DNA from 2 places in the Massilia sp. H6 genome. Region 2 is predicted to be linked to the other one. Evidence: riboswitches for the same ligand, from Rfam matches in the RefSeq annotation. Region 2 holds a riboswitch; the other holds the start of a gene.

Region 1 (16,136 bases), 1.9 Mb from region 2:
TCTTGCTTCAGCTTACCGGATGGAACTTGGCTTGAGACAGGGGGACAAGCGACAAGGATCAATGGGCATCCAGTACAGATGGACGAGGTTGCAAGAATAAAAAGGTCATATCTGGAATTTAAAAAATCTGAAATTAAAAAAATCGACTCGATCCTGACGGTGCATGGGCTGTGGAATCTGAAAAAGTTCGGCGATCGCTCCTCCGGTGTGTTTCGCTCTAGCTCAATGATCGGCGATGAAGTCGAAGCGTGGCGCCGCCCTAGCATGCTAGGCTTATCGCGATTGTCAGGCGAAAAAAGTCCCGCACCAGAGATAAAGAAAGAGACGACATGAACGCTTCTTCCGACCTGGGCTTCCATTTGCGCTTTGCGTGGTACTTTCCTCTGCAGTATCCGGGCACAAGCTAGCTTTTCGGTAGATAATGCTTTTCAGAACTAATTTCTGCTGAGCTAGTCCGCCCTTTCCGGCGGGCATTGAGATAACGACTGGGCGCCAGCGCGGCGTCCGCAACTTGTCGCCGACTGGAGCGCCCCGCATGATTTTCGCTCATCTCGCCAGGCACCTGCTCGCCCGCCGCGGCCAGAGCACGCCCGCCTCCTGGATCCTCAGCGTCGTGCGCAGCCTGCGTGTGCTGCGCTACTGGCGCGAGCACCAGGCCTTGTGCCGGCTCGACCTGGTGCGCCGTTTTGTTGCGGCCCCGCCCAATGACGACCTGTTTCATCACCTGAGCCACCGCAGCTACCTGGCAACCGGACTGAGCGCGCGCCAGCGCGTGCAATGCGTGCTGTCGCATTACCGCTTCGAAGACAGCGCCTTCGGCAGCGCCTACCACCAGCTGGTCTATGGCGCCAAGGGCAGCGGCGGACTTTGCTTGTGGCAGCAAGACAGCGGCGGCCACAGTTTCCTGCTGCGACTCGAGATGGCGCCGCGCGGCGATGCCGAGGGCGACCTCACCATCTCGCTGGTCGCCGACGGCAAGTACCTGCACCGCCTGTCGTACACCTGGATTGACGGCCGGCTGGCCGGCGTCGACCTGCCGACCGTGCCCTTCGTCACTCGCAACCAGGGCCGCTGGATCGACTCGGGCGCCGCCTTCGACGCCTTCGAGCTGGCCTTCCCCAACAATTCGCCCAGCTTTTTCTGTTTCGCCGCCATGCAGGGCGTGGCGCAGGCGCTTGGAATCGACCGGGTAATCGGCATCAAGTGCAGCGCGCACATCGCCTATAACCCGCGTGACGTCAAGCATTTCGAGAACGCCTACGACGGCTTCTGGAAGGTCCTTGGCGGCACCGAGATGCCAGGGCGCGGCTACCTGATCACCCTTCCGTTTTACCTCAAGCCGCTGTCAGAGATGCCGTCCAAGCACCGCAAGCGCGCCGCCCAGCGCCGCGAATACTGGCGCACGATCGGCGACGCCACCCGCAGCACCCTGCTGCGCCACATGGTGCCGGCGCAGGCCGATCAGATGCACAAGGTGAGCACGCCTGCAACCGCGCAGGCCTGAGCCGGGTTTTTTACTGGCTCGCACCTGCGCCGAACACCTGCGCTGGTCCAAGCCCACAGTGTGGGCAGAATTGACTGCCTGCGCGGCGCGGCGCGGCATCTTCAGTGCTTGCGCAATTCCTGCATTGCCACATTCACCACGCGCGCAAGCAGCCGTGCTACACTGCCGCCTCGCTAGGGGTCCTGGACGCGCATGTGCGCGCTTCGGGTGAGAGAGTCCCTTCGTACCTGATCTGGATAATGCCAGCGAAGGAAAGCGCAACGCAGTGCCCATTCTTGTTTGCCCTTCCCCACGTTGGCTCCGGCTTTTCATCAAAGCAGCGCGCCCGATGCCATCCGTGGTGCGCGAAGACGAGCAAACACATGACATTCAACCTGAAGCAATCCGTTCTTGCCTGCGCCGTCCTGCAGGCGTTTTCCGCATCCGCACAGCAAACGCCTGAAGGCGTGGCCTCGGTGGTCGTTACCGGTAGCCGCTGGGTCGCCAGCGACCGCGCCAGCATCGGCGGCTTTGGCGACGCAGCACTACTTGATACCCCGGCCGCGATCAGCGCCCTGACCCGCGCCCAGATGCAAGACCTGTCGATCCGCAACGTCACCGATGCGGCCCGCTTCGACGCCTCGGTGGGCGACGCCTACAACGCGGTCGGTTATGCCGAGCAGTTCTCGATCCGCGGCTTCGCACTCGACAACGCCACCAGCTACCGCAAGGACGGCATCGCGATTCCGGCCGACGCTCCGATTCCGCTCGAGAACAAGGAACGCATCGAGACCCTGCGTGGGCTGGCCGGCCTGCAGGCAGGCGTGGCGGCGCCGGGCGGCATGATCAATTTCGTGACCAAGCGCCCGACCGCTAACGTGCTGCGCTCGGCCCTGTTAGAGCTGAGCGAACGCGGCACCGTGCACGGGTCGGTCGACCTGGGCGGGCGCTTCGCCGACCGCCGCTTCGGTTACCGCATCAATGCCGCTGCCGAAGACATTCAATCTTATGTGCGCGGCGCCGACGGCGAGCGCCAGTTCGTGTCGTTTGCCTTCGACTGGCAGCTCAGCCCGGATGCCCTGCTCGGCCTGGACCTCGACCACCAGCACCGCTCGCAAATCACGGCGCCAGGCTACCAGCTGCTGCGCAACGAGGCGTTGCCGACCGGCGTCTCGCCCAGGACGCTGCTCAATGCCCAGGCCTGGACCAAGCCGGTGGAAACCGACACCAGCAACCTCGGGCTGCGCTTTGACTACCGCATCAATGCCGACTGGAACCTTGCTGCCAAGGCCAACAAGCACTGGTTCAAGCGCGACGACTACACCGCCTTCCCCTACGGCTGCAGCAACGAGGGCGACGGCTTCTACCCCGGCTACTGCTCGAACGGCGACTACGACGTCTACGACTACCAGAGTGTCGGCGAACGCAAGACCCCGTGGGGCGCGCAGGCCATGCTGCAGGGCCGCTTCGCCACCGGCGCCGTGCGCCATGCCTTGACCGTCGGCGCCGCCATATCGGAGCGCCACGACAGCTTCGGCGAATACGTCTACGACTACGCCGGCTACAGCAATATCTACCTCAACCGCCCGGTCGATCCAGCCCCGGGCAACCCGGTCACCGGTCCGGTGCAGGAACGCCGCAGCGACCGCGAGACTGCGCTGTTCGTGCAGGACGTCGCGACGCTGTCGGAACAGTTCACGCTGCACACCGGCCTGCGCTACGTCAGGCTCAAGCGCGACGAGCTGGCGGAAATCGACCAGCCATGGGTCCGGGCCGACGACGACTTCGTGCTGCCGAGCGTGGCGCTGGTCTACAAGCCGCTGCGCGACTGGAGCGTCTATGGGTCGCTCAGCCACGGCCTGCAGCACGGCGGCATCGCCGAGATGGGCACTACCAATGAAAACAGCGCGTTGCCGCCAAGCCGCTCGAAACAGGCCGAGCTGGGTGTCAAGGGCATCCTCGCGGGGGGCGCCATGGTGTCGGCCGCGCTGTTTGATATCCGCCAGGGCCTGGAATACGTCGACGCGGCCGGCAGTTTCGTGCGCGCCGGCCAGCAGCGGCACCGCGGCCTGGAGCTGGCGGCGCAGGGCCGGCTCAATGCAGACCTGAACTACAGCCTGTCGCTGATGGCGCTGCAGGCAAGACAGGACGGCACCGGCGACGCCGCGGTCGAGGGCAAGCGCGTTACCAACGTGCCCGAGTTGCGGTCGACGGCGTGGGTAGAATATGCGGTGCCGGCGGTGGCCGGGCTGAAAGTCCACGCGCTGTGGCAGTATTCAGGCAGCAAGGCCTTCGACCCTGCCAACCGTGCGGTGGTGCCGGGCTATCATGTGGCCGGAGCAGGCGCCTCGTATGCGCTCAAGTTCGGCGCAACCCATGTGATCGTGCGCGCCCGCGTGGACAACGTCTTCGACAAGTTCTACTGGCGCGACGTGACGCAGTCGCTGGGCGGCTACCTGCTGCCGGGCGCGCCGCGCAGCTTGCGCTTGTCGGCCCAGTTCGACTTCTGAACGACGCACCTGCCCTGCGCCAGGCAGGGCAGGCTAACAGCTTCCAGGCTAATCGGCCAGGTCGGCCAGCTTGCCCAGGCAGCGCCGCTGGAATCCGTTCAAGCCGGTACTGACGAAGCTGTCCTCCGGCTCGATCACGCCAGCGTCGAGCAGCAGGCGCAGCTTGGCGATGCGGTCGCCCTGGACCAGGGCCTGCGTCAGGTGCGTGGCATCCAGCGCGTCGGCGTCGCCGGCCCGCGCGATCGCCTCGACCACGTCGGCGGGAAACTCCCAATGTTGCGCGATCACCGACGACAATTGGCGGCTGGCCGCGAACAGCGCGATTCCGAAGCTGCCCGCAGCCGGCACCTTGCCTTCGCCATGGCGGTCGGCGACCTGGAAAGCGACCTGCAGGCCGACGTTCTGCATCAGGCCAGCCAGGTAGGCTTCGAACACGCTGGCCGACAGTCCCGGCGCCATCACGCTGGCGGCGAAGGCGCAGCGTTCGGAATGGCGCCAGACCGATGGCGCCACCGCGCGCGCCACTCCCTGGACCTTGACCTTGACCAGCGGCCGGAACGCGATCCGCGCCAGCAGCATGCGCAGGCCGTTCAGGCCCAGCATCGCCACCGCGCCGTCGAGCGTTTCGATCGGCTTGGCCGGACGGTAATAGGCGCTGTTGGCTTCGCGAATGACTTCGGCCACCAGCACCAGGTCGCGCCCCACTTCGGCGGCCACCGCCGCACTCGAGATGTTCTCGTTCGACAAGGCATTGAGCAGTTGCGCCACCAGGTCGGGAATCCGCGGCACCAGGCCAGAGGCATTCTCGGGATCACCGGCCAGCGCATGCACCTCGGCCAGGATGGCTGCTTCAACCTCGGATCGGGCATTGGTGCCGCAGGACGCGGTCAGCCAGCGGTAATAGGCGGAATCGATCTCCAGCGCCATCTCGGCACCGTCGCCCGCCGCGGCTACGCCGGCGCCGGCGCCGGGGGCCGTATCGGTCTCCTTGCTGGTGCCGCCTATCAAGCGGTCTAGCCATTTTTTCACGATACACCGCCATCGATCACAGAAAAATCTATTCTAATACCGTGCAGAAACAAATCATAGTGCCAGCGAGCGTTTCCTTGACCGGAGAATTCAGCGCGCAGGACCCAGCAAGGCCTCGACCTGGCGCAGCCTGCCGGGCAGCTCGCCGGTCAGCAGCAGGTAGGGAATGGCGCGGGCCTCGAGTGTTTCCAGCAGCATCCGGTGCACGTGCTGGCGCACTGCTTCCGATTCGCGCTGCAGGCCGTCCGCCTCCCACGGGCCGTCGGGCGCGGTGACCAGGGTGAAGGCGTAGTCGTGCCGGCTGTCGAGCCGGGCCAGCTGGGGATCGACGCGGCCCCAGTACTGGCGGCTATACAAGGCAGTCATCAGGGGCGTGGTGTCGCAGAACAGGAAGCGGCGCGCGCGCAGGGCGGCCCCGTCTTCGCGTGCCAACTGGGTGCAGGCAATCGGGTATTGGTCGCTCTCGAAGGGGACGCGCGCGTGGCGGTCGACAAATTCGCGCAGGTATTCGGGCACCCACACGGTTCGATAGTGCGCCGCGAGTGCCTCGGCCAGCGTGGATTTGCCGGATGATTCGGCGCCCAACAGCGCAACCCTGCGCACCGGCGCCGCGCTCGCGCTCATGCATCCCTCCGCGCGATCGTCGACCAGGCGCGCAGCCCGATACAGGCCAGCACCACGAACAGCGCGTACAGGACGGCAGTCAGGTTCAGGCCCTTGAACACGTACAGGCCGACATAGAGCACGTCCACCACGATCCAGACGATCCAGTTCTCGACCTTCTTGCGGCCCAGCAGCAGCTGCCCCAGCAGGCTGCCGGCGGTCAGGAAGCCGTCCGCATGCGGCACGTCGGTGTCGGTAAAACGGTCGAGGAAAGCCGCCAGCAGCGCGTAACCCAGGGCCCAGCCGGCAATCGCCCAGCCCCAGGCGGCGCGCTTGAGGCGCGTTACCACCAGTGGCTGCGCGGCCGCGCCGTGCAGCCACTGGTACCAGCCCCAGACGGAGGCGGCGATGAAGACGAACTGCAGGCCCATGTCGCCATACAGCCTGGCATCGAAGAACACCACCGCATAGGTGGCGGAAGACGCAATCGAGAACAACCAGGCCCAGTGCAGCTGTCGGATGTTCAGGATCACGGTGGTGATCGCCAGCAAAAAGGAGATGAGTTCCAGCGGCGTGGTCGCCAGTCCGGCGAAGTTAAGCGTGTCGTTCATGCAGTCCGATCGGAAGACGCCGGATGGTAGCAGCCAGGCGTGGATAGCTCAAGGGCGCGGCACCAAGAGTGCGCCGCGCCCTGTCACTGTGCCAAACCCGCTTACCGCTTCGGGTATTTGATCGTCATTTCCTTAAGCAGATTGTCGGCATGGTCGACCTCTTTCATCACCCACAGCATGTAGCGGATATCGACATGGATCGCGCGCGTGATGGCGCTGTCGAAATACCAGTCCTTGGTGATCGATTCGTAGGTGGAATCGAAGTTCAGGCCTACCAGCTCACCGTGCTTGTTCATCACCGCGGAACCGGAATTGCCGCCGGTGGTGTCGGCGCTCGACAGGAAGTTCACCGGCACCGTGCCCAGCGCGGCATCCTTGAATACGCCATAGCGCTTCTGCTCGATCGCCTCGAGCAGTGCGGCCGGGGCGATGAACGGCTCCTTGCCAGTAGCCTTCTCGGCAATGCCTTCAACGGTCGTGAACGGCCCCTTGACCAAACCGTCGCGCGGCGCATAGGGCGCCACGGTGCCGAAGGTCACGCGCAGCGTCGAGTTGGCGTCCGGGTAGACCGGCTTGCCTTGCGATTTCTTCCAGGCGATCACGGCGCTCATGTATTGCGGGATCACGCGCTCGAGATTGCCTTCGAGTTCCTTGCGGCGGTTCTCCAGGGCCATGCCGGTATCGTGCAGGCGCACCGCCAGCCCGATAAAGGGATCGTTCGACCGGCGCATGGCTTCCGGATCCTTGCCGATCCATGCCAGGCGCTTGGCGGTGTCGCTCAGTTCGCTCGATTTGACCATCGCGTTGAGCGCAGTCGGTGCCGGCAGCAGCGCGTCCAGTCCTGGCGGGCGCAGCTTCGCGTCGATCCGCGCGTAGCGCGCCAGCGCGGCGCCGTAGCGGGCTTCATCCACGCTCGGCACGAACGATTGCTCGAGGCGGGTCAGGCGCGCCTTGATGAACGACAGGTCGCGCTCCTGGTAGCCGGCTTCGCGCTGGGCATCCGGTTTCTGGCGTTCCAGCGCCAAACGGTACAGGGTACGCGCACTCTTGAGCAGGTCGCTGTGGGTGGCCTCAAGCCAGGCAGCTTCCTGGCGTGACAGCGCCATATCCTGCGCGATCACGGCGTCGAGCTCGTCCAGCAACTTCCTGGACCCATCGCCGTTCTGTTTATACCAGGCGCGGAATTGGGCATCCTGCACGTCCTTGATGGCGGCGATATCCTTGCGCGCGAAGCCGTCGAGCAGGCCCTGGGTTTTCTTGAGCACGTTGTTCAGGCTCTTGGCGACGCTCGCATAACGCACGTCCCAGGCCGGGTTGCCCTGGGTGGCGGCGGCGATCACGGACAGGTCGGCGGTGATGCTCGCAGCCTTGGCCGGCAAGTCGATGTCGCGCGCGAAGCGGATTTCCGCGGGCAGCTTGTAGCGGCTGGTGCGGCCCGGGTAGCCAGCCAGCAGGATCGGGTCACCGTTCTTCAGGCCTTGGCTCGATACCACCAAAAAGTCTTTCGACTTGTATGGAACGTTCTCTGGCGACGGATCGGCCGGGCGCCCATCGGGGCCGACATAGGCGCGCAGGAAGGCATAATCGCCGGTTTGGCGCGGCCATTCGTAGTTGTCGATGTCGCCGCCGAAATTGCCAATGTGGTCGGACGGCGCATGCACCAGGCGCACGTCGCGGATCATCAGCTGCTTGACGCGGTAGTACTCAAGGCCGCGATGGAAGGCCGGCACCGAGCAGCGGGTCGACTTGTCGGTTTCGCATTCGGCGATCAAGGCCTTGATGCGCGACTGCACCAGCTCGTGGCGCTCGCGGCCCGGCATCGATGGGCTGATACCCTTGAGCACGCGGCCGGTGACGTTCTCGACCTTTTCAGTCACGTACACCAGCGTGTTCGGACCGCCCGGCAGTTCGTCGGCGCGGGTCTTGGCCAGGAAGCCATTGACGATGTAGTTCTTTTCCGGGGTCGAATTGCGCTGGATCGCGCCGTAGGCGCAGTGGTGATTGGTGACCACCAGGCCGTCGGGCGAGACGAACGAGGCCGAGCAACCGCCCAGCGACACGATCGCGCTCATCGGATGCTTGCCCAAGTCGGCCAGCTTCTCGGCGGGCATGGTGATGCCGATGCGCTTGAGTTCGGATTTGAGTTGCGGCAGCTGGTGCGGCTGCCACTGGCCTTCATCGGCGGCGGCGCAGGCCGCGGCGCCCAGCAAGGCGACAGGCAAGACGATTGATTTGAACAAAATAACCCCAGGATGATTGGAAAAGCAGCCGGGAGTATAACTTTGTTGACCGGGTGACAGGCCGTTTTTCGGCGTATTGACGCCCAATGCAGCGCTCAGCAAGGGTTCCGGCCGCTGCCACGATCCTGTCATCGAACCTGTGCCCTACCGATCCGTCATGGCGTCGCGCACAGACAGTGCGTGACGGCGGCAAACGGCTTGCTGCCACCGGCCACGTCCTTCAAAAACGCCATGTCCTGCATGACCTGGTTCACCGGGCCGGCCGGCAGCGCCGCGTCCAGCAGGCCAAGCCTGACCTGGATGTTCACCGCCTGCACGGTGGACGCTCCCATCAGGTTCAGGAAGCGCTCGATCTTGGTTACCGGCCGCTCGACATAGGCGACGCGGTAATCGGCACCGAGGCTGGCGCGTTTGGCCGCAGAGTCGAGGGCGTCGCGGTAATTGCCGAGACGGTCGACCAGGTTACGCTCCTTGGCCTGGGCGCCGGTCCAGACGCGGCCCTGGCCCACTTCGTCGATCTTGGCTACCGTGGTATTACGGGCCGCCGCGGCCTTGGTGGTGAATTCGCTGTAGACGTGATTGACGCTGCTCTGGACCAGCTGCGTGAAGCGCGGGTCGATCGGTCGCAGCGGGTTGTAGGCATCGGCCAGCCAGGTGGTGGTATAGCCGCCGGTATGGATACCGAGCTTGTCGCCGATCTTCTCGGCGGTCGGCAAGATGGTGAACACGCCGATCGAGCCGGTAATGGTGGCCGGGTCGGCGATCACTTCATCGGCCGCCATCGAAATCCAGTAGCCGCCCGAGGCCGCGACGCTGCCCATCGACACCACCACCGGCTTGCCGGCAGCGCGCGTCAGTTCCAGTTCGCGGCGGATCAGTTCCGAGCCATAGGCACTGCCACCCGGCGAATCGACCCGCAGCACCACTGCCTTGACCTGCTTGTCTTCGCGCGCCTGGCGAATCAGGTTGGCGGTGGTGGTGCCGCCGACCACGCCCGGGCCGCTGGCGCCATCGGTGATGTTTCCCGAGGCGACAATCACACCGACGGCGTCGCCGAAGGGCGTAATCTGCTGGCGGCCAAGGTAGTCGTGGTAGCCGATCTGGCGGAACGACTTGATGCGCTCGTCGTACTCGCCGCGCTTGACCAGCATGTCGCGGATTTCGTCGAGGGTCTTGAGGCCGTCCACCAGCTTGGCCGACTGCGCCACGCGCGCCGCATTGCCGCCGGCCGCTTCCATCTGCTGCGGCAGGGTCTCGATCCAGGTGGCGACGCTGCCGGCCGGCAGCTTGCGGTTGTTCTCGACCTGCGCGGTGTAGTCCTGCCACAAGGCGTTGTACAGGAAGCGGTCGGCTTCCTGGGAAGCCTCTGAGGGACCATTAGCGACATACGGCTCGGCGAAGCTCTTGTAGGTGCCGACCTTGATCAGGTTGACCGTCACCCCCAGCTTGTCGAGCGCGTCGCGGTAATAGTTGCGGCGCCCGCCGAAGCCTTCGATCATGACCATGCCCATTGGGTGGACATAGATTTCGTCGGCGTGCGACGCCACCAGGTAGCGCTTCTGGTCGTAGCTGCCGCCCCAGGCCACGACCTTCTTGCCGGACGCCCTGACGCGGTCGATGGCGCTGCCGATTTCGCGCAGCATGGCCATGCCGCCGCCATCCATCTGGTCCAGCAGCAGCACCACGGTGGTGATGCTCTTGTCGGTGCGGGCTTGTTCCAGCACCGTGAGCACATCGCGCAGGCGCACGCTGCGCTTGCTGTCGCCGCTGACGCTGTCGAGCAGGGTGTCCTGGAAGCTCGACTCGTGCTGCTCGACCAGGTCGCCTTTGAGCTCCAGCACCAGCGCGCTCTTGCTGCCGATCGGCTTGACGCCGCCGCCGGAGAAGGCGACGATCAGGATGAAAGCCACGATCAACAGGAACAGCAGGTTCATCACGGTGCGGCGGGTCATGTCCACCGCATTCCACAGCATGCCGAAACCGCGACGCAGCGCTCTAACAGGTCTAAAAGCCATCGATACTCCGTAAGTCAATCATTGATCTGGCCGCAGCGTCAGGCCACAGTGTCAGGCCACGACGGCAGCCGTCCCGGCTTTTTCTTCATGCGAAATCGCATAAAGGCCGGCAAACACCAGTATGCCATTCACCATGAGCAATTCCAGCCCAAGGCGGTAGGAACCGAGCAGGAGTGCCTGATTGTACTCAAGGAAGGCACAAAGGATGGGCGCGCCGATCGTAATAAACGGCACCAGGTGGTCGGTCAGCGCGCGGCGCGTCAGCATGCCGAAGGCGAACAGGCCCAGCAGTGGGCCATAGGTATAGGCGGCCAGCTTCAGGATCACGACGATCATGCTCGGGCTGTCGGCCAGCTTGAAGCCCATCACCAGGAACAGGAACACCGCTGCGAAGCCCAGGTGCACGCGGCGGCGCAGGCGCTCCTTGCCTTGCTCGGTCAAGTCGGTGCGGCGCTTGATGCCGAGGATGTCGATGCAGAACGACGAGGTCAGCGCGGTGATGGCGCCGTCGGCACTCGGGAACAGCGCCGAGATCAGCGCGATCAGGAAGATGATCTGTACCGTCGGGGGCAAGTGGCCCATTACCACGGCTGGAAAGATCTTGTCGCCGGTAGCGCCAAGGCCGACCATGGAGGCATACAGGTAGAGCAGCCCGCCCAGGAACAAAAAGCTCATCAACACCACCACCAGCACCGCGGTCAGGGTCAGCAGGTTTTTCTGCGAATCCTTGAGCGTCTTGACCGAGATAGTCTTCTGCATCATTTCCTGGTCCATGCCGGTCATGGTCAGCACGATGAAGATGCCGGCAATGATCTGCTTGAGGAAGAAATTCGGGCTGTCGACATCCGTCGTGAAGACCCGCGCCAGGCCCTGCGACTGCAGCGCGTCGAGGCTGGCCGGGATCGACATTCCCAGCTCGCCGAGCAGGAACCAGACGCAGGCGAACAGGCCGAACAGCATGCAGGTGGTCTGCAGGGTGTCGGTCCAGACGATGGTCTTGACACCACCCTGGTAGGTGTACAGCAGGATCATGCCGAGGATGACCAGGGTCGTGATCCAGAACGGCACGCCCAGGCTGTCGAGGATGATCGCCTGCAGGATATTCACGACCAGATAGAGGCGCGCGGTGGCCCCCAGCAGGCGCGAGATAATGAAAAAGCCCGCCCCGCTCTGGTAGGCACGCCGCCCCAGGCGCAGGTCGAGGTAATGGTAGATCGACGTCAGCTGGAGCCGGTAGTACAGCGGCAGCAGGATATAGGCCACGGCAATATAGCCAATTACATAGCCGATCAAGATCTGGGCATATCCAAAACCATCGCTTCCCACTGCGCCCGGCACGCTGATGAAGGTGGCGCCGGAGAGCGTGGTGCCGACCATACCAAAGGCCACCAGCATCCAGTTGCTACTCTTGTTACCAATGAAGAAGCTGTCGTTGTTGGCGTTGCGCGAGGTAGCCCAGGCGACCGCGAGCAGTAATAGAAAATAGCCTACGAGGATGCAAAACAGGAGTACCGGTGACATGAATTTCCAATGCGGTTGTCGTTTCGCCCAGCAATATACACGCTGGCGAAGTCGCGGGGAATGCCGCAAGGCTCCGGCGCCATTGGTGCCAATGGCTATCGAGGGTGGAAGGAGTCAACGCAGCGATATACGCGCGCCGCGCCAAGGTTCAGGCTTCTTCGCCCTTGACGCGCTGGAATGGCCCGATGCAGCTGGTCATGGTTTCGTCGGCGCACATCAGGAATAGCATGCCCGACGGATGAAAGCGGATGAAATTGGTGGCCCTGGCGCCAGCCTTCATGATGACTCCGGCGCAGTCTTTCTTGCCATTGTCCTTGACGACCTGGTCGTCCAGCCGGTAGAAGCCGTTCGCGCTGGGCTTGTCGGGAATGCGGTATTGGCTCTCGGAGACTTCTTCGGCGCTGGTAACCAGGGTGGTGCCGTCGGCGCGGAAGCGGTAGGTTTCCGAGCAGCCTAGTGTGGGCAGACTCAGCGTCCAGATACCGACGATGGGATGGTCGGCGGGCGGCGCGGCCTGCAGGGGCGCAGCCAGCAGCGAGGCCACGATTGCAGAAGAAACTGCGGCAACGATGTCCATGGCAGGCTCCCGGGGAGGTCTTACCGTGCGGAGCGGATGCCCCGTCGGCCCGCACAGGCAGGCGCTGAGATTATCGCATTGGCCGCGGCGAGATGGCGCACGCGGTGCGCGGCTGCGCAGGCACCCGGCGAACAAAAAAAGGGGACGATGCCAGTGCACCGCCCCCCCTTGTTTTACCGCCGAAGATGCTGGCGCTTACTCTTTCGCCTTGGCCGGACGACGTCCGCGCGGCGCCGCATTGCGCGCCGCCGGCTTGCGGGCCGGACGCGTGGACTTCTTGCGCACGATGGCGCCCTCGGCAACGTTGCCATCGACGTCGTCGCTGGTGTCGTCGTCTTCGTCGTAGGGATCGTAGGCCACCGCAGCCGGCACCGCCGGACGGACTTCAGCAACTTCCTGGACTTGCGCCTGCGCCTCCGGCGCCGGTTCCGTTGGTTCCGTTGGTGCCGTAGTGTCGGCGGCAGCCTTGCGCGCAGCCGGCTTGCGCGCAGCGCGGCGGCGTTCCTTGACTGCCGGTTTCACGTCGGCCTGCTCGAGTTGGGGCGCGTCAGGCAGCGGCGCCGCGACCGGCTCCAGCTCGGCTTCTTGCTCGTTCGGCTCTGGCAGGGCCGGCTCCGGCGCCGCGCTTGCTGCCGCACCACGATAGCTATTGCGTCCCCCGCGGCCGCGGGCGCGCGGTTCCGGCGCGGCTTGCACCGGCTCGGCAAGATCGGCTTGCGGCTCGGCCGGCACTGGCTCGGCAGCTTCCGGCGTCGGCTCGGCCGCTTCCGGCACCGTTTGGTCGGCGGCTTCGCCGCGCCCGGCGCCCTTGTTGCGACCGCCACGGCTGCGGCGGCGCGGTTCTGGCTTGGCCTCGGCGGCGGCATCTGGCTGGACATCGGTCTCGTCTTCGCCGCTGTCGCCAGGCGCCAGTTCTGGCACCGGCATCGGCATCGGGGCATTGGTGCTACGGAATACGTAGGTGCCCGACTTTTCGTCGCGGCCGAATTCGAACAGGCCGCGGCTCTGCGCTTCTTCGAGCAGGTTGCCGAAAGTGCGGAAACCATAGTAGGTTTCAGAGAAGTCGGGACGGCGGCGCTTGAGGGTGTCTTTCAGCAGCGAAGCCCAGATCTTGCCGGTGTCGCCGCGCTCGGAAATCAATGCATCGAAGGTCTCGACCACCATCTCGAGGGCCTGCACCTTGCGCGCTTCGAGCTCTTCTTTGCGCTTGTCGTCGCTCGGACGCTTGTTGTTCTGCGGCTGGGCCTTGCGCTCGTCGCGTTTGGCGGCGACACGCCGCACTTCGCGCACCAGGTCGTCGTAGAAGATGAATTCGTCGCAGTTGGCCACCAGCAGGTCGGACGTAGACTGCTTGACGCCCACGCCGATTACCCGCTTGGCGTTTTCACGCAGCTTCGACACCAGCGGCGAGAAGTCGGAATCGCCGGAGATGATAACGAAGGTGTCGACGTGCGACTTGGTGTAGCACAGGTCGAGCGCATCGACGACCAATCGGATATCGGCCGAATTCTTGCCGGATTGGCGCACATGTGGGATCTCGATCATCTCGAAATTGGCTTCGTGCATCGGGGCCTTGAAGGCCTTGTAGCGGTCCCAGTCGCAATAAGCCTTCTTGACCACGATGCTGCCCTTGAGCAGCAGGCGTTCGAGCACCGGGCGGATATCGAATTTCTCGTAGTTGGCGTCACGTACGCCGAGAGCGACGTTTTCGAAGTCGCAGAACACCGCCATGCTGATGTTGTCGGAAGATGCCATGAGTTGTTATTTTCTGGTAATGGATGAACGAGCTGACGGTGAATTATACGCAACACGCTCGTGCTTGGCGCTCCCCGTGCATCCGGGACGGCCAAGGGCAAGCACGACCGGTTGGGCGTTTTGCCTATCTTGCAGGCCATTTACCCTGACCAACAGCGCCATCGAGCCCGGGCCGGGCAACTCTTTTCGGTAGAAAACCTCGCCGACCGGCCTACAGGCGCGCCAGCGTAGCGTCGTCGGGTTCGCCGTCGTAGTACTTGTCGATGCAGGCCTGAAACACTTCTTCGTCCGGCGCCACGTCGGCAAACAGCGTCATCGATGAGCGAAACTTGAGGTCGTCCGGGTGGCCGAAGATGTCTTCGGCCGTGCGGCCGTCGAGGCTGGCCACGATCGATGCGCATTCGCGCAGGCGCGCCCCGAGTACCGGATGCGCCAGGTAGGCCGCGGCCTCGTCGCCGCTGGCCAGTGCGTAGCGCTGCGCCATGTCGCTATGGCCTAGTCCGGCGATTTGCGGAAAGATGAACCACATCCAGTGGGTGCGCTTGTGGCCCGCGCGCAGCTCGGCGATCGCGGTGGCGTACACCGGTGCCTGCGCATGGACGAAACGCTCGAGGTCGAAGTCGGTTTGCATCATGATCACCTCCTGGTCGCTCAAATGCTACAACGTTCCGGGGTTTTGCTAAAGTGCGGCACGATGAACACTAACCACCTCCCCCTGCTGCTGGAGCGCGAGATGCCCTTCGGCAAATACAAAGGCCGCAAGATCGCCGACCTTCCCGGCCATTACCTGGCCTGGTTCGCGCGAGAGGGCTTTCCCCGCGGCGAACTGGGCCAGCTCTTGGCCCTGATGGTTGAACTCGATCATAACGACCTGCGCAGCCTGCTCGATCCGCTGCGCCGCGCGCGTTGAAACGGCGGCGGCGCACCGTGCCCCGGGGTGCCGGCGTCGGGACTGGCGCACGGTTGAGGCGGATTTCCGGTAAACTACCCGGTTACCGCAATACGCTCCATGAACGAGAACCCATGTCCGCCATACCCGCCCTGCCGACCGACGACCAGCTGCTCGACTACGTCACCTCGTGCGCTCTGCCGACCCCGTGGGCGCAGTTCACGCTGCATGCCTTTGTCGAGCACGGACCGGGCTACGGCCCGGCCGGCAAGGAACACCTGGCGATGGTGCTGGGCGATATCAGCGACGGCGCGCCGGTGCTGGCGCGCGTGCATTCCGAATGTCTCACCGGCGACGTGCTGTTCTCGCAGCGCTGCGACTGCGGCGCCCAGCTCGAAGGCGCGCTGCAGCGCATCGCCGAAGAAGGCCGCGGCGTGCTGCTCTACCTGCGACAGGAGGGGCGCGGCATTGGCCTGGTCAACAAGATCCGCGCCTACCGGCTGCAGGAAGCCGGCGCCGATACGGTCGAGGCCAACCTGCAGCTCGGTTTCCATGCCGACGCCCGCAACTACGAGCTGTGCCAGCCCATGCTGGCCCACTTCGGGGTGCGCACGCTGCGCCTGATGACCAACAATCCGCGCAAGATCGATGCCTTGACCCGGCTCGGCATCGAGGTGAGTGAACGGGTGCCGCTGCTGGTCAACCGCAATGCCTTTAACAATAGCTATCTCGATACCAAGCAGGCCAAGCTCGGGCACATGATGACGCCGCTGGCCGATGTCCTGGTGGAGCCAGGCACGCGCTGAGTCCGTGTGCGCCTAACGCGCGCGCACGGCGCCTGACCGGTGGCAAGATAGGGTTTCGACTTGCTACCAAGAGAATGCATGAAACACCTAGCGCTTG
Region 2 (16,136 bases):
GATCGTGATGGAGACGGGTTACGGGTTCAAGTCGCTCGACCTGGCAACGACGAAAGCCGTGATCGAGGCGGCGCACAAGCGCGGCAAGCTGGCGGTGGTCCATATCGGCAACGAGCAGGATGCGCGCGCGGTACTGGAGGCCGGCGCCGACGGCCTGGTGCACCTGTTCCCAGGGACCTCGAGCGATGCCAAGGGGCTGGCCAAGCTGGCTGCCAGCAAGAAAGCCTTTATCATTCCCACCTTCGCCGTGCTCGAGAGCATGGCGGGCTGGCGCGGCGACGACCTGCTCGCTACTGCCGACTTTGCCGGCCTGCTCGACAAGGATGCCCAGGCGCCGCTCAAGGCAAGCTACAGTGCCAGCGCGCATCCCGAAAAACTCATCGCACCGAAGGCGGTGGCCGCCGCGATGGTCGCGGCAGGGGTGCCGGTGCTGGCCGGGACCGACGCGGGCAACCCCGGCACGCAGTACGGCGTGAGCATGCATCGTGAACTGAAGGCGCTGGTCGAAGCGGGGCTCACTCCGGTGCAGGCGCTGGCGGCGGCAACCAGCGTGCCGGCGAAAGCGTTCAGGCTCGGGCAGCGCGGCCGCATCGAGAACGGTTACAAGGCCGACCTGTTGCTGGTCGATGGCAACCCGGCAGCGGACATCCTGGCCACGCGCCGGATCGTCGAAGTGTGGAAGGATGGCGAGAGCGCGAACGCCCTGCGCGTGGCCCAGCGCGAGCGGGTGGCAAAAGCCGTGCAGCCCGGTAAACAGCCCTTGGCGTTGCCCGCAGACGGGCGCATCAGCCAGTTCAGCGAACAACGCCTGGCCAGCCCCTTCGGCATGGGGTGGGGGCCGTCGACCGACGGCTTTGCGGGCGGCAAATCGACCGTCGCCCTGGCCGCCGGTCTCGCGTTAACGGGAGGCGAAGTACCGCTCGCGGTCGAGGCGAAAGTGGCGCCAGGGCTGCCGTTCGCCTGGGCCGGTGTGGCCTTCATGCCGGGCGCCGCACCGATGCAGGCGGTCGACCTTTCCGCTGCCAGGCTGGTGCGGTTTAAAACGCGCGGAGACGGCAAGCGTTACCAGGTGATCGCGATGTCGCAGGGGGTGAGCATACCCGGTGCCAAGTCCTTTACCGCCGGGCCGGAGTGGACCGAGGTGACGGTGCCCTTCAGTGAGCTCAAGGGCATCGATCCGGCAGCCATGACCATGTTAGGATTCAACGCCGGTCCACAGCCGGGCGACTACCGCTTCGAGATCGCCGACGTGCGTCTGCTGGCCCAATAAGAACATTAACAACGGAAGCGTGATGAACAGGATCAGGCAGGGGCTCGACAGGGTGCTGGCAGGGCCGTGGATTCCGCCCGAGCACGGCAAGCTGCCGTATTTCTGGCTGCTCAGCCTTGGCTATATGGGCTGGAAGTATTTCTACGTGCCGCCGAGCGCGCTGGAAGCGGCGCTGCTGGTGCTGACCCTGGTGGTATTCGTCGCGCTGTATTGCGCCAGCTTCTGGGCGCGCGGCTGGCAGGTTCTCGCCTGCATGTTGGCGTGCTGCCTGATCGGCGCGCTCTGGGTGCGCTGGAACGTCGGCGCCGCGACCTTCTTCATCTTTGCCTGCGCCGCCGCCGCCGGGATATTGCGCCTGCGGCGCGCCGTGCTGGCGATCGCGGGGGTGATCGTATTGGCCCTGCTTACCTCGCTGCTGATCGCCGATACCCGCATGCGTTTCCTGTTCCTGATGCCGATCCTGACCATCAGCCTGCCGGTGGGCGTGGGCTCGGTGATGGATGCACGCCTGCGCCGCTCGCGCCAGGCCTTGGTGCGCAAGCAGGAAGAAGTCGAGCACCTGGCCACCATCGCCGAGCGCGAACGCATCTCGCGCGACCTGCACGACCTGCTTGGGCATTCGCTGTCGCTGATCGCGCTCAAGGCCGAACTGGCGCGCAAACTCGTGCACCGCGATGCCGAGTCCTGCGCCCGCGAGATCGCCGACATCGAAACCAGCGCGCGCCAGGCCCTGGCCGAAGTGCGCGCCGCCGTCAGCGGCTACCGCGAGAGCGGCCTGGCCCATGCACTGGCCAGTGCCCGTGCCAGCCTGGCCGCCGCCGATGTGCAGCTGCACGAGCAGGTCGAGCGCTTCGCGCTTGCGCCAGCCGCCGAGAACGTGGTGGCGCTGGCACTGCGCGAGGCCGTGACCAACGTGGTCCGGCATGCCGGTGCAACGCGCTGCAGCGTGTCGCTCGCGCTCGAACACGGCGTGGCCGTGCTGCGCATCGCCGACGATGGACAGGCGCGCAGCCCAGCCGATATCCGCCATGGCAACGGCCTGTCCGGCATGCGCGAACGCGTGGCTGCGGTCGGCGGCAAGCTCGCCCTGCGCGCATGCGCCGGCCTCGAACTCGAATTGCGCATTCCCGCCGGAGCCGCGACATGATCCGCATCCTGCTGGCCGAAGACCAGAACCTGGTCCTGGGTGCCATGGCCGCACTGCTGCGGCTAGAGCCCGATTTCGAGGTGGTCGGTGCCGCCACCAACGGCAGGCAGGCGCTGGCGCTGTGCGAAGACCTGGCGCCAGACATCGTCCTGACCGACATCGAGATGCCCCAGATGACCGGGCTTGAACTGGCGGCCCAGATCAAGCAGCAGCGCCTGGCTGCAAAAGTGATCGTGGTAACCACTTTCGGGCGCAGCGGCTACCTGCGGCGGGCAATGGAAGCGGGCGTGCGCGGTTACCTGCTCAAGGATGCGCCGGTCGATGCGCTGGCTGCGGCAATCCGCGCGGTGCACGGGGGCGGGCGGGCGATCGCGCCCGAGCTGGCGATGGAAAGCTGGAGCGGGGGCAGCGACCCGCTCACCGAGCGCGAACGCCAGGTATTGCGCCTGGCCGGCGAAGGGCGCGCCAGCGCCGACATCGCACGCCAGGTGCATTTGTCGGAAGGCACCGTGCGCAATTACTTGTCCGAGGCGATCAGCAAGCTTGGTGCGGCCAACCGGGTCGAAGCCTACCGGATGGCGCGCGACGCTGGCTGGCTGTAGTCATGCCTGGTACAGCATCGGCTCGCGCCGGCCGCGGCGGCCATCGCGGGCGCGCAGGCGCGCTGCACTCGGACCCGTGAGCAGTGGATACACCAGGACCAGCAAGACAATCAGCGTGAGGCCGAGCAGCATGGCGCTCATCCACAGGGTGGTCGGGTCAGTGCCGAGCCACAGGGTCACGACACCAAGCAGCAGGGGCGCGCCCAGCAGCATGGCGCCCAGGCGGCGCAGCGCGGGCTCGCGCCTGATCCGGTGTCCTGTAATGGCGATGAAGAAGAACCCCGCCGACGCCAGCAGCAAAAGCATGACGATTGCGGCGGTCAAGGCCAGGTTTGGAGACAGTGCGCCAGCGGGGAACAACACGACCGGTGGAGCCACCAGCACCATGACCCCGATTAGCAGGCAGGCAAGACGCAGGAAGATCATCGGCGTCCTCCGCGGGACGGCTTCGATTGCAACATGGGGCTAATCCTCGTTTCAGTAATGTGGTGTGCAAGAGCTGCAGCAAGTGCAAACCTTACCAAAAAACCAATTTTACTGGCGCGCGGATGGCTGGCCCATAGAGGGGAAGAGGGCGGTGAAGGCGGTGAGGGGGACGGGCGGCCGTCCCCCGTTCAGGCTGTTACTGGTCGCGCACCCAGGTCTGCGAACGGCCGAACATCGGCGCGCCGATATAGCCGCGCACTTCGAGCTTGGTGCCGTTGTCCTTGAGCTGCGCCTTGCTTTTGTAGGTCTTGCCCTTGGCCGGATCGATGATCTCGCCACCGGTGTATTCGTTGCCGTCTTTCTTCAGGCCCGACAGGATCGTCATGCCGATCAAGGGCTGGTCCTTGCGCGTACCTTCGCAGGCGGTGCATTTCGGATTCTGGTCCTGGTCGGCAGGACGGTACAGCTTCTCGATCTTGCCAGTCAGGACGCCGCCTTCGTCGGTGATGCGCACCAGCGACTTCGGCTTGCCGGTTTCGTCATCGATCGTTTTCCACATACCCGCCGGCGAGGCGTTTTGCGCCATCGCCGCAGGAACAGCGACCAGCATGGCAATCAGGCTTGCCCCAATCAGTTTACGCATTGTCAGTCTCCAGTGTTGTTATCAAGCGGGGTCAGTGTAGCAAACTGTGTTGACAGTGGGGTGATCGGAAACTGAGGAAGCATTCCAATCCGGGCGCGCGCGAAGCGCCCCATCGTCAAGCTGCCATCCAATAAAAAACGCGGCCACTGGCCGCGTTGTGCTCGAGCCGGGCGGCTTATGCCAGCTTATGCCAGTTTGCCCAGCTGCTCGCGCATTTTGTCGAGCGTCGCCGAGAAGTTCGCCAGACGTTCTTTTTCCTGTGCCACCACCGCGGCCGGTGCGCGCGCCACGAAGCTTTCGCTCGACAGCTTGCCATTGGCCTTGGTGATCTCGCTTTCGATGCGGGCGATTTCCTTCGACAGGCGCTCGCGCTCGGCGCCGACGTCGATCTCGACTTTCAGCATCAGCTTGGTGGTGCCGACGATCGACACCGCCGCTGGCGACTCCGGCAGGGCCTCGACGATCTGCACTTCGAGCAGCTTGCCGAGCGACTGGATATAGGGCGCGAAACCGGCCATGTTGGCGCGGTCCGCCGCGTTGCCCGGCTCGACGATCAGCGGCACGCGTACCGACGGCGACAGCTTCATCTCGCCACGCAGGTTGCGGGTGGCATTGGTCAGGTCCTTGAGCTGGGCCATCCAGCCTTCGGCGGCTTCGTCGATCTGCGTTTCGTCGGCGATCGGGTAGGGCTGCAGCATGATGCTGTCCCCGGTTTTGCCGGCCAGCGGCGCGATCGCCTGCCACAGCGCTTCGGTCACGAACGGAATGATCGGATGCGCCAGGCGCAGGATCACTTCCAGCACGCGCAGCAAGGTGTGGCGGGTGGCGCGCTGCTGCGCTTCGGTTCCCTGCTGGACCGAGACCTTGGCTACTTCAAGGTACCAGTCGCAATACTCGTCCCACACGAATTTGTAGATGCTGCTTGCGATATTGTCGAAGCGGTAGTCGGCGAAACCCTTGGCTACGTCGAGTTCGGCGCGGTTCATCAGGGAGATGATCCAGCGGTCGGCCTGCGACAGGTCGGCGGGGTCGGGCTGGCCGCAATCCTTGCCTTCGGTGTTCATCATCACGAAGCGCGTCGCATTCCACATCTTGTTGCAGAAATTGCGGTAGCCTTCGCAGCGGCCCAGGTCGAAGTTGATGTTGCGGCCCAGCGAAGCATAGCTTGCCATGGTAAAGCGCACGGCATCGCTGCCAAAGGCCGGAATCCCGTCCGGGAATTCCTTGCGGGTGGCCTTCGCGATCTTTTCTGCAGCGCGCGGGTCCATCAGGCCGGTGGTGCGCTTGGCCACCAGCGCATCGAGGCCGATGCCGTCGATCAGGTCGATCGGATCGAGCGTATTGCCCTTCGACTTCGACATCTTCTGGCCCTGCGAGTCGCGCACCAGGCCGTGCACGTACACGGTCTCGAACGGCACCTTGCCGGTGAAGTGGGTCGTCATCATTACCATGCGCGCGACCCAGAAGAAGATGATGTCAAAGCCGGTCACCAGCACCGACGAGGGCAGGAACATCGACATGTCGCGCGTTTCTTCCGGCCAGCCCATGGTCGAGAAGGGCACCAGCGCCGACGAGAACCAGGTGTCGAGCACGTCGTCGTCGCGGCGCAGCAGGCCGGTAATGCCGGCCGCCTGCGCCTTGGCCTGCGCTTCTTCTTCGGTGCGGGCGACCACGATCTGGCCGTCGGGCGCATACCAGGCCGGAATGCGGTGACCCCACCATAGCTGGCGCGAGATGCACCAGTCCTGGATGTTGCCCAGCCACTGGTTGTAGGTCGTGGTCCAGTTCTCGGGCACGAACTTGACCTCGCCGCTGGCGACTTTTTCCATTGCCACTTCGGTAATCGACTTGCCCGGATTGAAGCTGCCTTCCGGCGCCGGTTTGCTCATGGCGACGAACCACTGGTCGGTCAGCATGGGCTCGATGACCACGCCGGTGCGGTCGCCGCGCGGCACCATCAGCTTGTGCGGCTTGACCTGCTCGAGCAGGCCCTGCGCATCGAGGTCGGCCACGATCTGCTTGCGCGCGGCGAAGCGGTCCAGGCCCTGGTACTGGCTCGGGGCGTTCTCGTTGATCCTGGCGTCGAGCGTCATGATGGTGATCGGCGCCAGTCCGGCGCGCTGGCCGACGGCATAATCGTTGAAGTCGTGGCCGGGCGTGATCTTGACGCAGCCGGTGCCGAATTCCTTGTCGACATAGCTGTCGGCGATCACCGGGATCTGGCGCCCGGTGAGCGGCAGGGTCAGCATCTTGCCGTGCAAATGGGTGTAACGTTCGTCGGTCGGGTCGACCGCCACGGCGACGTCGCCGAGCATGGTTTCAGGACGGGTGGTGGCTACCGTCAGGTGACCGGAACCATCGCTCAGGGGATACTGGATGTACCACATCGAGCCGTCTTCTTCCTGCGAATCGACTTCCAGGTCGGAGACGGCGGTGCCCAGCACCGGGTCCCAGTTGACCAATCGCTTGCCGCGGTAGATCAGGCCCTGCTCGTACAGGCGCACGAACACTTCCGAGACGACCTTCGAGCGGGTTTCGTCCATCGTGAAGTATTCGCGCTGCCAGTCGGGCGAGGTGCCCATGCGGCGCATCTGGCCGGTAATGGTATTGCCCGACTTTTCCTTCCATTCCCAGACCTTTTCGACAAAGGCTTCGCGGCCCAGGTCGTGGCGCGAGATCTTTTGCGCGTCGAGCTGGCGCTCGACCACGATCTGGGTGGCGATGCCGGCGTGGTCGGTGCCCGGGATCCAGGCGGTGTTATGGCCGCGCATGCGGTAGTAGCGCGTCAGGCCATCCATCACGGTCTGGTTAAAGGCGTGGCCCATGTGCAGCGTGCCGGTCACGTTCGGCGGCGGCAGCTGGATGCTGAACGACGGCTTGCCGTCTTCCATGGTGGCGGCGAAGTAACCGCGCTTTTCCCACTCGGTGCGCCAATGTTGTTCAATATCGGCGGGCTCGAAAGACTTGGCTAATTCCATAATATGCAGGCGGTTGAATTTGAGAAAAAAACCATTATAGGTCACCTTCCAGCGCCCGCCTATCCTGGCTGCGGCAGTGCAGCACGGACCCCTTCCGTGCCGCCGGCACATGGCACCAAAGGTAATCCGGATTTTCAACCGGAGACTGTTTGATCCACGTCAGTTTGGATGCCAAATCTTCTCCAATCTATGCGGCTTCGACGAATCATCTGCTCGGTTTTCCGGTCAAAAAGGATAGTCATTCCAAACAAACCGTGCCGTTTCGCAGAAACTGCCGGCCGGGTCCGCGCCGACAGGCAAGTCGTCAAGGAGAACACCATGTCACAATTCGATCCCACCGGCCCGGAGTCCGCCACGGACGAGCGGCCGGCCGCGAGCGCCGGCGCTGAGCTCACCTACGAAGAGATATCCGGCCTGAGCAACGGCGAACTGGGCCTGGCCGACCTGTCTGCCGCGGCGTCCGCTGCTGCCGGCAGCGCGCCGGCAAGCACCGCGCCCGAGATCTTGCCCCAAGTGGGGGCGCCGATATCGGGCCTGCATCTGCCTGGCATCCGCAAGGCGGTCAGCGGATGCTATGCCGGCAGCGCTGGCGCCTTCCAGGTCGAGCTGCGCGTCGATATCGACCGCACCCGGCCAATGAAGCGAATCAGCGGCGACTTTTTCCAGCGCACCGGCAAGACCCTGTCCTATGTCGGGTCCTTCGTGGTGGATGCACCGGTGGTCACGGCGAGCGCTTCCCAGTACGTGGTCAAGGGAAAAGGCCGCTTTACCTTTGCCAGCAGCGCGCCGACGGTCCAGGTAACGGTGCCGCGGGTGCAGCTGTTCCAGCCGCAGGCAGCGGCCACGCTACAGTTCTTTACCGCAGCCAATGCCCCTGGCGCGACCTACCATTGCTCCTTCCAGTCCGGTTACTTCCGCACGGTGCGGATCGAAACCGACAGCGTGTCCGACCTTGGCACGCCGCTGCTGAGCAGCTATGACACCGGCACCCTGCCGTCGGGCGGGAGCGGGCGCTCGCTGGGCGTCGTCTCGGCATTTGCCGAAGCCGGCATTGCAATGGCGCCAACCGCCGGTGGCAACGTGATCGATGTCAGCGACGCCGGGGGCGATGCCAGCTGGAGCGACGCCGAGCTGCACGCCTCGATGCAACGCCATTTTTCGCTGTGGGCCGACTTGCCGCAATGGTGCGTCTGGCAGGTGGCCGCGCAGTTGCACGATGAAGGACCGCTCTTGTACGGCATCATGTTCGACCTTGCCGGCAAGGAGCGCCAGGGCTGCGCCGTGTTCCATGCCGGTATCGGCGGCAGCTCGGCCGACAAGCAGCGCGAGCAGCTCTACACCTATGTGCACGAGCTCGGGCACTGCTTCAACCTGCTGCATTCGTGGCAAAAGCACCTGGCCTCGCCGCCGGCGACGAGCCGGCCCGAATCGCTGTCCTGGATGAACTACCCCTGGAAGTACCCGAAGGGGGGCGCCGCCGGCTACTGGAGCAATTTCGATTTCCGCTTCGACGATGAAGAACTGATCCACCTGCGCCACGGCTTTCGCAACGACATCATCATGGGTGGTGGCGGCTTCGGGGCTGGCGCCGCACTCGGCCGCGACATACTGGCCGACCCGATCGAGGACGAATCGGGCTTGAGGCTGGACATTTCCACGCACCAGAACAGTTTCGCGCTGGGCGAGCCGGTGGTGCTGGAACTGCGCCTGCGCGCCACCGATACCCGCGGTCGCCGCGCCCATACCTGGCTGCACCCGAATCACGGCCTGGTGCATATCGTCATCAGCAAGCCGGGCGGCGCAGTCGTCGCCTACGAACCACTGATCGACCATCTGGTCGGCGACCGCCAGAGCGTGCTTGGCGCCGATGACACCATCCAGGAAAGCGCGTACATCGGCTTTGGCAAGGGGGGCTTCTATTTCGAGCAGCCGGGCCAATACCGTGTGCGCGCCGCGTATTCGGCACTGGACGGCTCGCAGGTGCTGTCGGATATTCTTACGGTGCGCGTGCGCTATCCGGTCAGCCCGGCCGACGACACGCTGGCCGACTTGTTCATGGGTGACGACCAGGGAGCGCTGCTCTACCTGCTGGGATCGGACAGCCAGAGCCTGCGCTCGGGTAATGCCGCCTTCGACGAAGTTCTCGACCGGTATGGCGAGCATCCGCTGGCGAACTACGCACGGCTGGTCAAGGGCGTCAATGCTGCGCGTACCTTCAAGACCATCAGGGCGCACGACCCGACCCGGATCGACGTGCGCGGCGCCAGGCCCGAGGAAAGCGTCGCGCTGCTCTCTACCGCGGCCGAGGCGCGCGTGCTCGATCCGGTCACTACCGGCACGGCACTGCAATGCCTGGCCACGTCGCAGGCCCGGATCGGCGACGAGGACGGCGCCCGGTCGACGTTGCAGACGTATTCGGCGTTGTCGATCAAGAGACCGTAAGGGGTGCAGTCAACCAGAAAGAGAGGACGGTCATGGCATTACGGGTAAGGCTCGGCGACGGTTTCGACAACGATACCGTCAGCCTGCGGGTCAATGGCCAGCAGGTGTTCCACAAATCCGGGGTCACCACCGACCTGCGGATTTCGCGCGCCGACAGTGTCGACGTGCCGGTCGGGAGCTCGCCCGTGCGACTTGAAATCTCCGTGGACGGCGGGCCGAGCGCGGTCAAGGAGATCACGCCTGCCGTCACGCCTTTCGTCGATGCGAACCTGGTCGAGGGCAGGCTCGAACTGCAGGCACTGCCAAGGGAGACGCCGATGCTGTGACGGCGCGCCACGATGCAACCGTGACGGCACATGGGCTATAATCCGCTCCGTTGCCGCAATGGCAGCACACGCTAGGGGTCCTGCGCATGCATATCGATGCATGCGCGGGTGAGAAATACCCTCCGAACCTGATCTGGATAATGCCAGCGAAGGGAAGCAGTCGGTTAGTCAGCCTTGCGGTTCCCGCATTGGCCGTCGTCTCCGTCGTCTCCTTTGCTGGCTCCTGCGCAAAGGAGCCACATGAACGCACTACTCAAGAGCACGCAAGTGTTCGACGCCGAGACCGCCACGGTCGACGGCGCAGCAATCGTACCCTTCCCGAACTCCCGCAAGGTCTATATCGCAGGCAGCCGTCCCGATATCCGCGTGCCGATGCGCGAAATCGCGCAGTCGCCTACGCCGGGAAGCTTTGGCGGCGAGCCCAATCCGCCGCTGTTTGTCTACGACACCTCGGGTCCCTACACCGACCCGGCTGCCACCATCGACGTGCGCTGCGGCTTGGCGACGCCCCGCCTGCCCTGGATTCGCGAACGCGCCGACACCGAAGAGCTGCCGGGGCCGAGCTCGGAATATGGACAGGCACGGCTGGGCGATCCGGCGCTCGCCGCGCTGCGCTTCAAGCTGCAGCGCGCGCCGCGCCGCGCACTGCCTGGCCGCAACGTCACGCAAATGCATTACGCGCGCCAGGGCATCATCACGCCCGAAATGGAATTCGTGGCCCTGCGCGAGAACCTGCGCCGCCGCGAATATCTTGCCTCGTTGGTGGAATCGGGCCCGATGGGCGCGCGGCTCGCCGGCGTGCTGGGGCGCCAGCATCCGGGCCAGTCGTTCGGCGCCAGCATCCCGCCCGAGATCACCCCCGAATTCGTGCGCAGCGAACTGGCGCGCGGGCGCGCCATCATCCCGGCCAATATCAATCACCCGGAAGTCGAGCCGATGATCATTGGCCGCAATTTCCTGGTAAAGATCAACGCCAACATCGGCAACTCGGCTGTCACCTCGTCGATCGGCGAAGAGGTGGAAAAGATGACCTGGGCGATCCGCTGGGGCGCCGATAACGTGATGGACCTGTCCACCGGCAAGCATATCCACGAGACGCGTGAATGGATCATCCGCAACTCGCCAGTACCGATCGGCACGGTGCCGCTCTACCAGGCGCTGGAAAAAGTTGGCGGCAAGGCCGAGGATCTCACCTGGGAGATCTACCGCGACACGCTCATCGAGCAGGCGGAGCAGGGCGTCGATTACTTCACCATCCACGCCGGCGTGCGCCTGGCCTATGTGCCAATGACGGCCAAGCGCCTGACCGGCATCGTCTCGCGCGGCGGCTCGATCATGGCCAAGTGGTGCCTGGCCCACCACCGCGAATCCTTCCTGTACACCCATTTCGAGGATATCTGCGACATCATGAAGGCCTACGACGTGTCGTTCAGCCTGGGCGACGGCCTGCGCCCGGGATCGATCTACGACGCCAACGACGAAGCCCAGCTGGCCGAGCTCAAGACCCTGGGCGAACTGACCCAGGTCGCCTGGAAGCACGACGTGCAGACCATGATCGAAGGCCCCGGCCATGTGCCGCTGCATCTGATCAAGGAAAACATGGACCTGCAGCTGGAGCAGTGCAGCGAAGCGCCGTTCTATACGCTCGGCCCGCTCACTACCGACATCGCGCCCGGCTACGACCATATCACCTCGGGCATCGGCGCCGCCACCATCGGCTGGTATGGCACCGCCATGCTGTGCTACGTCACGCCCAAGGAACACCTTGGCCTGCCCGACAAGGCCGATGTCAAGGACGGAATCATCACCTACAAGATCGCGGCCCACGCCGCCGACCTGGCCAAGGGCCACCCGGGCGCGCAGATGCGCGACAACGCGCTGTCCAAGGCCCGCTTCGAGTTTCGCTGGGACGACCAGTTCAACCTGGGCCTGGATCCCGACAAGGCGCGCGCCTTCCATGACGAGACACTGCCCAAGGAGTCGAGCAAGGTCGCGCATTTCTGTTCGATGTGCGGTCCGCATTTCTGCTCGATGAAGATCACCCAGGAAGTGCGCGCCTACGCGGCCGCGCAGGGCATTGGCGAACAGGCCGCGCTGGAGCAGGGCATGCAGGAAAAGGCGGTCGAGTTCGTCAAGGGCGGTGCCCGTCTTTACCGCGAGGCGCCATGACCAGGATCGAGTTGAATGGAGAACCGTTTGAGGTGCCGTGCGGACAGTCGCTGCAGGAGCTCGCCAGCCAGATCGGCGTGGCCGGGCAGGCGGTGGCGGTGGCGGTCAACCGCGAAATCGTGCCGCGCGAGCGATGGCCGGCGCGGCGCCTGCTTGCCAGCGACAAGGTAGATATCGTGCGCGCCATCGGCGGCGGCTAATCACATTACGCGGGGTGGTCGGACGCTGCCCCGCAAGAAAGGACAACCATGAACCAGGATTTCCTGACCATCGCCGGCCGCAGCTACGGTTCGCGCCTGCTGGTCGGCAGCGGCAAATACCGCGACCTCGCCCAGACCCGCGAAGCGACGCTGGCCGCCGGCGCCGAGATCGTCACGGTGGCGATCCGGCGCGTCAACATCGGGCAGGACCGCAATGCCCCGAGCCTGCTCGACGTGCTGCCACCGAACGAATTTACCATCTTGCCCAACACGGCCGGCTGCTACACAGCGCAGGACGCCATCTATACGCTGCAGATGGCGCGCGAACTGTTAGATGGGCGCAAGCTGGTCAAGCTCGAAGTGCTGGGCGACGAAGGGACCCTGTTCCCGCACATGCCGGAAACCATCAAGGCGCTTGAAGTTCTGGTGCGCGACGGCTTCGACGTGATGGTGTATTGCAGCGACGATCCGGTGCAGGCGCGCATCCTGCAAGAGATCGGCTGCGTCGCGGTAATGCCGCTGGCCTCGCTGATCGGCTCGGGCATGGGCATCCTGAACCCGTGGAACCTGGGCCTGATCATCGAACAGGCCACCGTGCCGGTGCTGGTCGACGCCGGGGTCGGCACGGCCTCGGACGCGGCCATCGCGATGGAGCTGGGCTGCGACGGCGTGTTGATGAACACCGCCATTGCTGGTGCGCGCGATCCGGTGCGCATGGCGCGCGCCATGCGTCATGCCGTGCTGGCCGGGCGCGACGCGCACCTGGCCGGGCGCATGCCCAAGCGCTTTGCCGCCGCGCCTTCTTCGCCGCGAGAAGGGGTTATCGCCTGATGGTGCCGACCGTGCTGGTGTTCGGCGGACTCGATCCCAGCGGCGGCGCGGGCCTGGCGGCGGACATCGCCGCCATCGGCGCGCTCGGCGCACATGCGCTGCCGGTGGCGACCGCGCTTACCGTGCAGGACAATAACCGGGTGTACGAGGTGCAGCCGGTCGATGCTGCTTTTGTCGTGCGCCAGGCCGCTGCGCTGATCGACACCTGCGACATCCATGCGGTGAAGATCGGCATTCCGGGTAGCCGCGACAACGCGGCGGCAATTGCCGCGCTGCTGGGCCGGCTGCGCGCGCGCTTGCCCGCGCTGCCGGTGGTGCTCGACCCGGTACTGGCCAGCGGCCATGGCGATCCGCTCGGGCGGGGCAATGCGCTGCAAGCCCTGGCCCCACTGCTGCCGCTGGCAACCGTGCTGGTGCCCAACCTGCCGGAAGCGCTGGCCCTTGGTAGCGTCTCCTGTGAGCACGTGCTGGTCACTGGCGGCCATGGTGATGGCGACCTGGTCGTGAACCGCTGGCTGCGCGGGGGCATCGTGCAGCGCTCCTGGCAGCTGCCGCGCCTGCCGCATGCCTATCACGGCAGCGGCTGCACCCTGGCGTCGGCCATCGCGGCGCGGCTGGCGCTGGGCGACCCGGTCGAACCGGCGCTCGAGCGCGCGCAGCACTACTGCCACCAGACGCTGGCGCACGCCTTCCAGGTGGCACCCGGACAACGCATTCCGCGCCGCATTTTTCAACCGCATTGAAAGAACCGCATGAACCACTCCCAACTTCGAGGGCTGTACCTGGTGACGCCCGACTGGCTTGATACCGCCCGCCTGCTGGCGGTGACCGACCGCGCGCTGGCCGCCGGCGCGGCACTGGTGCAATACCGCCACAAGAGCGCCAGCCACGCGCTGCGCGTGGAGCAGGGCGCCGCGCTGCTGGCCCTGTGCCGCCGCCATGGCCGACCGCTGGTCATCAACGACCATGTGGACCTGTGCTGCGAGCTTGGCGCCGACGGCGTGCACCTGGGCGGCAGCGACGCCCCGGTTGCGCAGGCGCGCGCGCGGCTCGGCGCCGATGCAATCATCGGCGCCTCCTGTTACGGCGAGCTGGCACTGGCCGAGGCGGCGCAGGCAGCCGGCGCCAGCTATGTCGCTTTCGGTGGCTTTTATCCTTCGCCGGTAAAAAAATACACGTTTGTCACGCCACCGCAACTGGTCGATGCCTGGGGTGAGCGCGTCGGCTTGCCGATGGTGGTGATCGGTGGCATGACGCCCGAGAATGCCGGTCCGCTGGTCCAGCGTGGAGCGACGATGGTGGCGGCCATCACGAGCGTGTATGCGGCGGACAATCCGGCGCTGGCGGTGGCCCAGTTCCGCGCGCTGTTCGGAGCTGCCTGAACCTGCAACGGCGGGGCAGGGTTGCCTGTTCAAGCGTGCATGGGGGCGCATTGACCACCCGGCGCGGCACATGCGATATTGCCATTCTCGCCATTTGAACGAAAGCCTTCGCATGCGTTTCTACGTCACCGCCCTGGCCAGTGCCGGTTGCGCCCAGGTCCCGACGCCCGCCGCCATCTCCCCGGGGGCGCTGCGCAGTCACGTTTCCTTCCTGTCGTCCGACCTGCTCGAGGGCCAGTTCTGCGGGGCGGGCCTGGAACCGGCCGGCGACGACGGCTATTTCCAGAGCGCGCACTGGCAGTACGCCAAGGGCCGGGCACTGAATGCGGCGCCATGAGTACGGCGCCGCTAGCAGCTGGGCCGGGGTACGTGATTCGCACACTGCAGTGCGAGCAATGGCAAGCCTACCGCGCGATTCGCCTGCGCGCGTTGCTGGAAGCGCCGGACGCCTTCGGTAGCACGCTGGCGCGCGAAGAGGCGCTGGCGCTGCATGTCTGGGAGGCGCGGGTCGCGCAGTCGGTGGTGTCCGGCATCGACTGCCCGCTGGTGGCCGACGCCGGCGGCGAGTTCGTCGCACTCGCCTGGGTCAAGGTGGATGCGGACGATCCCGGCATCGTCAACCTGTTCCAGATGTGGGTGGCGCCGGCTTGGCGCGGCAAGGGCGTGGCGCAGGCGTTGCTGCGGCAGGCGACTGGCTGGGCCGTGGAGCGCCGCGCGCAGGCGCTCCAGTTGGGCGTCAATTGTGCGAATGGCGCTGCGATGTCGCTGTACGCGCGCACCGGATTCGTCGCGGTCGGCGTGCCGGTTCCGATGCGCGACGGAGCGGCGCTGATGGAACAGACCATGCGACTGCAACTAAGCCGGTGACCTTGCCCCCGCTACGGGAGTGCGATCGACCTCAAGTAAAAAGGGACGCCGAAGCGTCCCTTTCTTCATACACCTTGCAGCTTAGTTACCGCAGCCCAGCGAGGCGATGCGATCGCGTGCGGCCTTGGCCTGCACCAGGCCGAAACCGTACTTGGTGTCGCGGCCGGGAGCGCCCAGGTCGAGCGCGCTCTTGGTGAGCGAGGCGCGCATCTGAGCGGCGGTACAGGTTGGGAAGTAGCTCCACACCAGGGCGGCGACGGCCGACACGTGCGGGGTTGCCATCGAGGTACCGTCGAAGTAGGCGTAGTTGCTGGCCTTGATGCCGACCGTGGCGCTCTGGCCCAGCTGGCCTTTCATGGCATTGCCATCGACGTCGGTGGCGGTCACCGACGGGATGTTGGTCACGGTCGTGCCCAGCGTGCCGCCGAAGGCGCCGGCCACGTTGTTGTACACGATGGCGCCTACGCCGCCGCTGTTCTGGCAGTTCGAGACCTTGGTCGCGAAGTCGACAGTACCGCGCTGGATCAGGCAGACCTTGCCCGAGACGGCGGCGTTGACCGTGTCACCGATGCCGAAGTCGGCCAGTGGCGCGGTGGCGGTTGCGACCGGCGAGCCCTCCATCGAGCCGGCGGTATAGGTGGCCGCGCCGACGGTCAGGATGCTTTCCTGGCCGGTGCCGGTTGGCACGGTGGACAGCACGCTCACGCCAGGGCCAGCCAGCTCGACCTGGGAGTTATATTGCGAGAAGGTGGCCCAGGCCTTGTTTTCGTCGACCGCGCCGACCATCACCACGTTGTTGTAGCCCGCCGGATAGGAGATCACGGTATTGCCGTCATTGCCGGCCGCGGCGATA

Evidence for each region. A riboswitch is a leader RNA that binds a small molecule or an ion and turns the genes downstream of it on or off. The one in region 2 is predicted to bind thiamine pyrophosphate.
Region 1: linked by a shared signal. The riboswitch ahead of NRS07_RS13355 (TonB-dependent siderophore receptor) and the one ahead of thiC (phosphomethylpyrimidine synthase ThiC) in region 2 are both predicted to bind thiamine pyrophosphate.

The regions. Positions count from the first base shown of each region.
Region 1 covers NZ_CP103371.1:2,984,359-3,000,494, forward strand. The annotation lists gene NRS07_RS13345 (hypothetical protein) at 79-333, shown strand; gene NRS07_RS13350 (VirK/YbjX family protein) at 536-1,504, shown strand; TPP riboswitch at 1,670-1,775, shown strand; gene NRS07_RS13355 (TonB-dependent siderophore receptor) at 1,867-3,993, shown strand; gene NRS07_RS13360 (HDOD domain-containing protein) at 4,042-5,022, opposite strand; gene NRS07_RS13365 (ATP-binding protein) at 5,113-5,646, opposite strand; gene pnuC (nicotinamide riboside transporter PnuC) at 5,643-6,236, opposite strand; gene NRS07_RS13375 (S46 family peptidase) at 6,338-8,476, opposite strand; gene sppA (signal peptide peptidase SppA) at 8,632-10,491, opposite strand; gene NRS07_RS13385 (sodium:solute symporter) at 10,543-12,012, opposite strand; gene NRS07_RS13390 (hypothetical protein) at 12,161-12,589, opposite strand; gene NRS07_RS13395 (NYN domain-containing protein) at 12,785-14,344, opposite strand; gene NRS07_RS13400 (DUF1810 domain-containing protein) at 14,556-14,975, opposite strand; gene NRS07_RS13405 (DUF3820 family protein) at 15,039-15,254, shown strand; gene ribA (GTP cyclohydrolase II) at 15,368-16,039, shown strand; gene NRS07_RS13415 (serine protease) at 16,118-16,136, shown strand, end outside.
Region 2 covers NZ_CP103371.1:1,044,401-1,060,536, forward strand. The annotation lists gene NRS07_RS04675 (CIA30 family protein) at 1-1,270, shown strand, start outside; gene NRS07_RS04680 (sensor histidine kinase) at 1,293-2,417, shown strand; gene NRS07_RS04685 (response regulator transcription factor) at 2,414-3,019, shown strand; gene NRS07_RS04690 (hypothetical protein) at 3,020-3,445, opposite strand; gene NRS07_RS04695 (DUF2147 domain-containing protein) at 3,642-4,088, opposite strand; gene NRS07_RS04700 (valine--tRNA ligase) at 4,274-7,066, opposite strand; gene NRS07_RS04705 (hypothetical protein) at 7,385-9,508, shown strand; gene NRS07_RS04710 (hypothetical protein) at 9,541-9,834, shown strand; TPP riboswitch at 9,898-10,006, shown strand; gene thiC (phosphomethylpyrimidine synthase ThiC) at 10,075-12,003, shown strand; gene thiS (sulfur carrier protein ThiS) at 12,000-12,203, shown strand; gene NRS07_RS04725 (thiazole synthase) at 12,252-13,034, shown strand; gene NRS07_RS04730 (hydroxymethylpyrimidine/phosphomethylpyrimidine kinase) at 13,034-13,777, shown strand; gene thiE (thiamine phosphate synthase) at 13,787-14,416, shown strand; gene NRS07_RS04740 (hypothetical protein) at 14,529-14,753, shown strand; gene NRS07_RS04745 (GNAT family N-acetyltransferase) at 14,786-15,283, shown strand; gene NRS07_RS04750 (S8 family serine peptidase) at 15,365-16,136, opposite strand, start outside.